Regions from separate parts of the Tardiphaga sp. 839_C3_N1_4 genome, predicted to be linked through region 2. Evidence: riboswitches for the same ligand, from Rfam matches in the RefSeq annotation. Region 2 holds a riboswitch; each other region holds the start of a gene.
The links. Region 2 has a riboswitch for cobalamin ahead of metE (5-methyltetrahydropteroyltriglutamate--homocysteine S-methyltransferase). Riboswitches for the same ligand answer to the same signal wherever they lie in the genome.

Region 1 (2,195 bases), 2.7 Mb from region 2:
ATAGTCGCTGCGATCGATCAGGCCGGTGCCGGAGTTGAAGCCGTAGATCTCGACCTCCTTCCAGTGGCGCTTCGCATACATGTAATAGAGCGTGTTGCGCAGGGTGATGCCGTCACTGACCTGCCACTCGGTCTTTACCTGGCTCCAGCTGTCCTGATAGCGAATGTTGCTGTCGCTGACATTGTAGTTCTTGAAGCGGATCGCCTCATTGAGCTGGCCATTGATCAGCGGCGTGCCGAAATATTTTGACGGATGGCGGTCGCCATAGTCGGTGGAGAGCGTCCAGGTGATGTCCTCGGTCTGCTTGATCTGCACCGCGGCGTGCAGCGCGATGTTCGAGGTGTTGTCGCGATCGACCCAGCCATCGGACGCGTTGCCGGTGACGGCGATGCGATAGGCAACGTCCTTGCTGACCGGACCGCCGCTATCGAGGGCGATGCGGCGCGTCATGTTGCTGTCGAGCGAGATTTCAGCCTGGTTGCGTGGCACCCAGAGCGGCAATTTCGAAATCACGTTGATGGCGCCGCCGATAGCGCCTTCGCCATACATGACGGAGGCCGGGCCGCGCAGTACTTCGATCTTCTCGGCGGTCCAGGTGTCGAAGGGGAAGTTCACCGTGCCGGAGCCGACATAGAGGCGCGTGCCGTCATAAAGCGAAGTGACGGAGCCACTTCCGGCGAAGCCGCGGGTGCTGAAAGCGATGCCGCCATTGCCGGGTTCGCCGATGGCCGTAAAGCCGGTAGCATTCTGCGTGACGGCATCGACCACGTTCTGCTGGCCGCGTTCGGCCATAGTCTCGGCGGAGATCACTTCGACGCTGGCCGGCGTCTGCAGGCGCGTGAGGCCGAGGCGGCTGCCCGTGGATGTCGTGCCGGTGAGGTTGAGCGTCGGCGCTGCGAAGACAGGGCCTGTCGGCGTGGCAACCGGCGCGCCGGTATTGGCGGCGACATTGCGCTGCTGCCGCGAGCGCGCAGCGCGCGATGCAGTGCCGTTCGTGGCGCGGCGTGCCCGCTGAGGCGTCGCTGACGGCTGAACTACAACAGGATCGAGCGTCTGGCTGGGCTGTGCAGCTTGTGCCCAGCTTTCACTCGGACACAACAAGCAGGAGAGAGCAATAGAATAAAGAAAGGGCGTATGTCGCTTCAATGCGACTGGAGAAACGGAGGTCATGAACAGGACTCGCGGTTACGTGGCACGTCACCGCAAACCAAGTCGCCCCGCCGCTTTCAAACAGGCAGTGTGACTTCCACCAGGACACCCCGCCCAATGTGCTCGCGTGTGACCACGACTGGCGGCAGGTCTCCTGGCTCGCGGGTCAGTGCCTGTCGCCGCCTTCCCAGGTGAATACCCAGTGGCTCTTGGCGCAGGCTCGCCGCTTACAGTTGCGGGGGCAGCCGCGGAATCGGGGGATCCCCCTCACCGCATTCCCTTTTGATCCCCGAAGGGGAACCGTCGCATTCACGTTAAGGTGAAATTTCCAAATGTGTCAATCAAGCTGCCAGTCATTCGCAGCTTGCTTTGGCGGGTGTTGATATTGCGCATCACCTGTCATCGCAGCGTCAAGCGATCTGCCTAGAGCCACTGGTGCCAGAGCCAGGATCAGGAGTTCGCCATGGCACTACGTTTATCCCGTCGCCGCTTCCTCGCGCACTCAGCCGTAACAGGCGCAAGCTTCCTGGCGATGCCTTACCTCAGCCGCGCGCAGGATCGTCCGGTCGTGTCGCATGGCGTGCAGTCCGGCGATGTCGGGACGAGCAGCGGCATGATCTGGTCGCGCGCCGATCGCCCGGCGCAGATGATGGTGGAAGTCGCCACGACCGAATCCTTCAGCAATGTGCGCATGTTGCCGGTTATCACGGCGCTGCTCGAGAGCGATTTCACGGCGAAGCTGTTGCTCGATAATCTGCCCGCGGGACAGGACATCTTCTACCGCGTCAAATTCCGCGATCTGTCGCATCCCGAAATCGTCAGCGAACCTGTGATCGGCCGCTTTCGCACCGCGCCGGCCGATCGCCGCGATGTATCCTTTGTCTGGGGCGGCGATGTCGCCGGGCAGGGCTGGGGCATCAATGCCGAGGATGGCGGCATGGTCACCTTCGCCACCATGCGCAAGCACAACCCAGATTTCCTGATCCATTCCGGCGATACGATCTACGCCGATGGTCCGATCCTGGCTGAAACGAAACTGCCTGACG
Region 2 (2,195 bases):
GATCCACGGACCAGATCGAGATGAAGTCCGGCGACGGGAAGCGACAGGGCCAGATCGAGGTTATCGCCAAGTTCGCCAAAGTAAGTGTTTAGCATGATCCTGAGCTGCGGGACCGCTTCTGCAAAGGCAGCGTAGGTCCGCTGCAGCGCTTGCCGGGCGAGTGCATCGAGATCGAGCACGAGACACGGCTCATCCAGTTGCACCCATTCGGCCCCTTTGTCGGCCAGTTCGCCGAGTACCTCGACATAAACCGGCAGCAATCGATCGAGCAGCGTCACCGGGTCGAATGACGCATCCATACTCTTGGCCAGTTTGAGATAGGTCACAGGCCCAACCAGCACAGGTCGTGTCTGATAACCCAGCGATCTCGCCTCCTCGTACTCCTTGATCGGCTTGCGCGATGCGAGACTGAAGGTCTGATCCTGCGCCAGTTCAGGCACCATGAAATGGTAGTTGGTATCAAACCATTTGGTCATCTCCTGTGCTGGTACGCCTTGCGACGTATCATGCGTATGAGAGCCGTGCGTGCAGGCCTCGTCATGCGCATCGCCTTGTGATCCACGCGCCATGGCAAAATAGGTCGCGAAGGAAACGTCTCCTCCCTTCCAGCCATAGACCTTCGGAATGGCGCCTACCATGACGCTGGTATCGAGTACCTGATCGTAGAATGAGAAGTCGTTCGACGGCATAACCGTGATCCCGAGCGACTTCTGACGTGCCCAGTTTGCGGCACGCAGCCCGACGCCGACATCGATCAGCGCATTCTCGTCGATTGCACCGGACCAATAGCTTTCCAGCGCCATCTTGAGCTCACGCCGCGGACCGATCCGTGGCGTTCCCAACGTAGCAACAGGAAGCGAGGACGTAGATTTGGCAGAAGACTTGGAAGAAGTAGACTTTGACACAGTAGACATGGCTTAACCCCAATGATTGGGGGCAAAAGGCCAAAGTGACACGTCTGGATTCCACGACGGCAGTCGCGGAATCGCAACCGCACCACCGGGACACCCCGCCCGAGGACGTTTATGTTGTCGAGGCAGGTCTCCTGGCTCGCGGGTCAATGCTGCTGTCCGGCCTTCCCAAAACCTTTGCAGGTCTCAGTGACTTTAATGGACAGCGGCTCACCGCTTACAGTTGCGGGGGCAGCTCCGGCCTTGGCTTAACGCCTCACCGGCTTCCCTCTTAGCTTCGGGCAAACCTTCCCGAAGAACCACGACATGTCCACATATGGGCAACATCGCGCGGCAGTCAACCGAGCTTGCGTGCGCAAGCTGCCCACTCGCAGCAGCGCGTTGAAGACGCCGGAGCTGGAGTGGGCCGTAGCCCCGAGATCAAACGCATCAAGCCCGGCACGAGGCCGGGCTTGCTTAAATGCGAACTACACTTCGTGGATTGCGCTTACGCCCCGTTGAGGAACTGCAGCGGATCGACCGGCGACGAGCCCTTGCGGATCTCGAAGTGAAGCTGCGGCGAAGTAACCTCACCAGACTGGCCGGACTTGCCGATCACCTGACCGCGCTTGATGGTCTCGCCACGCTTCACCATCAGCTCACTCGCATGGGCATATGCGGTGACGTAGCCGTTGGAGTGACGAACGAGGACCAGATTGCCGTAACCCTTCAGCTCGTTGCCGGAATAGGCAACGACGCCATCTTCGGCAGCCTTGATCGGCGTGCCTTCCGGCACGGCGACGTTGATGCCGTCGTTGGACTTGCCATTGGTCTTGGCGCCATAGCCTGTGACCACGCGGCCGCGCACCGGCCAACGGAACGTCGGCAAAGCGCCGGTTGCGTCAGCGGCTTTAGTCGGCGATTCCGGCGTGGTTTCTTCAGGCGTCGTCGTGGCACTTGCGAGACGGGCCTTCTGTGCAGGTTCGGCAGAAGCAACACGGGCCACAGCAGCGGACGTGACCGCGCCAGCCGGAGCAGCCGTCACGGCTGCGACGGGCGCAGCGAGCGGCGCGGCTGCAGGAGCTGCATTGGCCGTACGCGCGCCGGGTACCGTGATCTTGGAGCCAAGCTTCAATTGGGCAGTCGGCGCCAGACCATTGGCGCGCGCGAGTTCGGCCACCGGCACGTTGTTCCGGCGCGAAATGCTCATCAGCGTATCGCCGCGATTGACGAAATGCGTGGTCGATGCGCCGACGGCAGGTTTGCTCGGAGCGGCGGCAACGGCCGGAGTTGCCGCGGCGCCCT
Region 3 (2,195 bases), 4.6 Mb from region 2:
GACCCGACGTCTCGATGACGATAGCGTCCAGCGGACGTTCACGGGACAACAGCTTGTCCATGGTCGGCACGAAGTCATCCGCCACAGTACAGCAGATGCAGCCATTGGTGAGCTCGACAATATCGCCGGGCGCGCAGGCCTTCGCCGCGCATTCCTCGACCAGGCCGCCATCGAAGCCGGCATCGCCGAATTCGTTGACGATCACCGCAATGCGACGGCCGTCGGCCTGGGTCAGCAACGAGCGCAGCAGCGTGGTCTTGCCGGCGCCGAGAAATCCGGTGAGGACAGTGACGGGAACGCGGGACATTCAATTCTCCTGGGAACGCTTGAGCCAGAGCGGAAGCCCGGCTGCAATGAAAGCAACATTCGGCACAGCGGCCGCGATGATCTGGTTGAGGCGGCCCTGCGCATCGCGAAACGCGCGGCCGAGCGGTGTCTCCGGCACGAGACCGAGGCCGACTTCGTTGGACACGAACACGATCGGATAGCGCGAGACATCGAGAAAACGCACCAGACGCTTTGCTTCGATTTCCGGATCGCGCTCGGCAAACATCAGGTTCGACAGCCACAGAGTCAGGCAATCCACCAGCACGACGCGACCGACCGTCGCCTCACGCGTCAGCGCATCGACTAGCGCCAGCGGCTCCTCGACTGTCGTCCAGCCCTCGCCGCGCTGCTTGCGATGCTGCGCGATGCGAACACGCATCTCGTCGTCGCCGGCCGTTGCCGTGGCCAGATAGATCTTCGTCAGGCCGATGCCATCGACCAGCCTTTCGGCGAAGGACGACTTGCCGGACCGCGCACCGCCCAGCACCAATGTGGTGGAGGCCGCGGTCATTTCGGCGCACGCCCGTCTTCAGGCGACCAACGCATCGGCGGCACGCGCGCGACCATGCCCTTGCGCAGCACCTCGGCGCGCTCGCGCCATGGCACCAGGCCGTAGTCGGCCTTCTGATAGGACTCGACGAAGGACACTAGCGCCGCGCTGCCGCTATCGGTCTGCAGATCGCCGAACAGGAACGTGTAGCCATCAGGGCTCGTCACCGCGACCGTCGCCGGTCGCTTGCAGACGCTGAGGCACTGCACCGGACGCACCGTCACGGCAGCATCGCCATCGCCGAGCGCGGCCTTCACAGCATCGAACATGTCCGGCCCGACGATCGTGCCGGTTTCGGCAGCCTTGCAGCTGATGCACACGCTCACGACAACGGGACCGGCTGGCACAGGGCGCGGCGGTTCGACCGAAATTTGTTCGCCAGAGATATCGGCGCTGTCGTGATCCATTACATGCTCAGTTCATGCCCTCACGGGCCTACGAGCTTTGTTGGATCGCGCCGACAGCATAGCCGTCGGTTCGCTCCCGTCCGGTGCACCCCGCCCCGACGACGCCTCCAAAGCACAGTTCGTGATGGCAGGTCTCCTGGCTTGCGAGTCAAAGCCTGTTGCCGCCTTCCCAAGAATTCTGAAGAATTCCCAGTGGCACCGGCGCGGGCTCGTCGCTTACAGTTGCGGGGGCAGCGCCGGCCTCGAACCGGCTTCCCTATTCACCTTCCACGCGGAAGGACCATCACAAAAGACGCTATCTGCCGGGTGCGCCGGGGTCAACCGCGCCAGCGGACTGTCGCCGGACCTGTTGACCTTGCAGGTCGTCTTGCGTCAGTTAGGCCGCGAAAAGGAACCCTATGTCCGCCCATTCCCAGCCATTGTGGCAACCGCCCGCCATTGTGCGTGTTGACCCGCAGATCGCGGCAGGCATCCGTGCCGTCATCGACGGCAAGGCCAAGCCGCCGGGCTCGCTGGGACGAATCGAGGACCTGGCGCTGCAGCTCGGCATGATCCGGCATCCTGGCGAACCGCGCGGCGACAATGCCGTGCTGCTGGTATTTGCCGGGGATCACGGACTCGTGGCCGAAGGCGTGTCGCAATATCCGTCGGCGGTCACGGTCGCGATGGTGATGACCTATCTGGCCGGCCGCGCCACGGCCAATGCATTTGCCACGGCCAACAATATCGACATCCGCGTGATTGACATCGGGGTCGCTGCGGAACTGCCTGTCCATCCGAAGCTAATCGACGCCAAGGTCCGCATGGGCACCGCCAACGCTGCGCGCAAACCTGCGATGACGGCAGAGCAAGCGGCGGATGCACTATCGCGCGGCTTCAGAATCGCCGTCGGTGAGATCAAGGCCGGCGCC

Region 1: it holds a riboswitch for cobalamin, as region 2 does, so the genes downstream of both, AB8A38_RS18415 (TonB-dependent siderophore receptor) here and metE (5-methyltetrahydropteroyltriglutamate--homocysteine S-methyltransferase) in region 2, are expected to answer to the same signal.
Region 3: it holds a riboswitch for cobalamin, as region 2 does, so the genes downstream of both, AB8A38_RS27525 (DUF1636 domain-containing protein) here and metE (5-methyltetrahydropteroyltriglutamate--homocysteine S-methyltransferase) in region 2, are expected to answer to the same signal.

The regions. Positions count from the first base shown of each region.
Region 1 is NZ_JBPWQD010000001.1:3,856,425-3,858,619, reverse strand. It holds gene AB8A38_RS18415 (TonB-dependent siderophore receptor) at 1-1,170, opposite strand, end outside; cobalamin riboswitch at 1,277-1,469, opposite strand; gene AB8A38_RS18410 (alkaline phosphatase D family protein) at 1,613-2,195, shown strand, end outside.
Region 2 is NZ_JBPWQD010000001.1:1,191,115-1,193,309, forward strand. It holds gene metE (5-methyltetrahydropteroyltriglutamate--homocysteine S-methyltransferase) at 1-914, opposite strand, end outside; cobalamin riboswitch at 1,019-1,230, opposite strand; gene AB8A38_RS06015 (peptidoglycan DD-metalloendopeptidase family protein) at 1,399-2,195, opposite strand, start outside.
Region 3 is NZ_JBPWQD010000001.1:5,750,977-5,753,171, reverse strand. It holds gene cobW (cobalamin biosynthesis protein CobW) at 1-307, opposite strand, end outside; gene cobU (bifunctional adenosylcobinamide kinase/adenosylcobinamide-phosphate guanylyltransferase) at 308-838, opposite strand; gene AB8A38_RS27525 (DUF1636 domain-containing protein) at 835-1,284, opposite strand; cobalamin riboswitch at 1,394-1,584, opposite strand; gene cobT (nicotinate-nucleotide--dimethylbenzimidazole phosphoribosyltransferase) at 1,683-2,195, shown strand, end outside.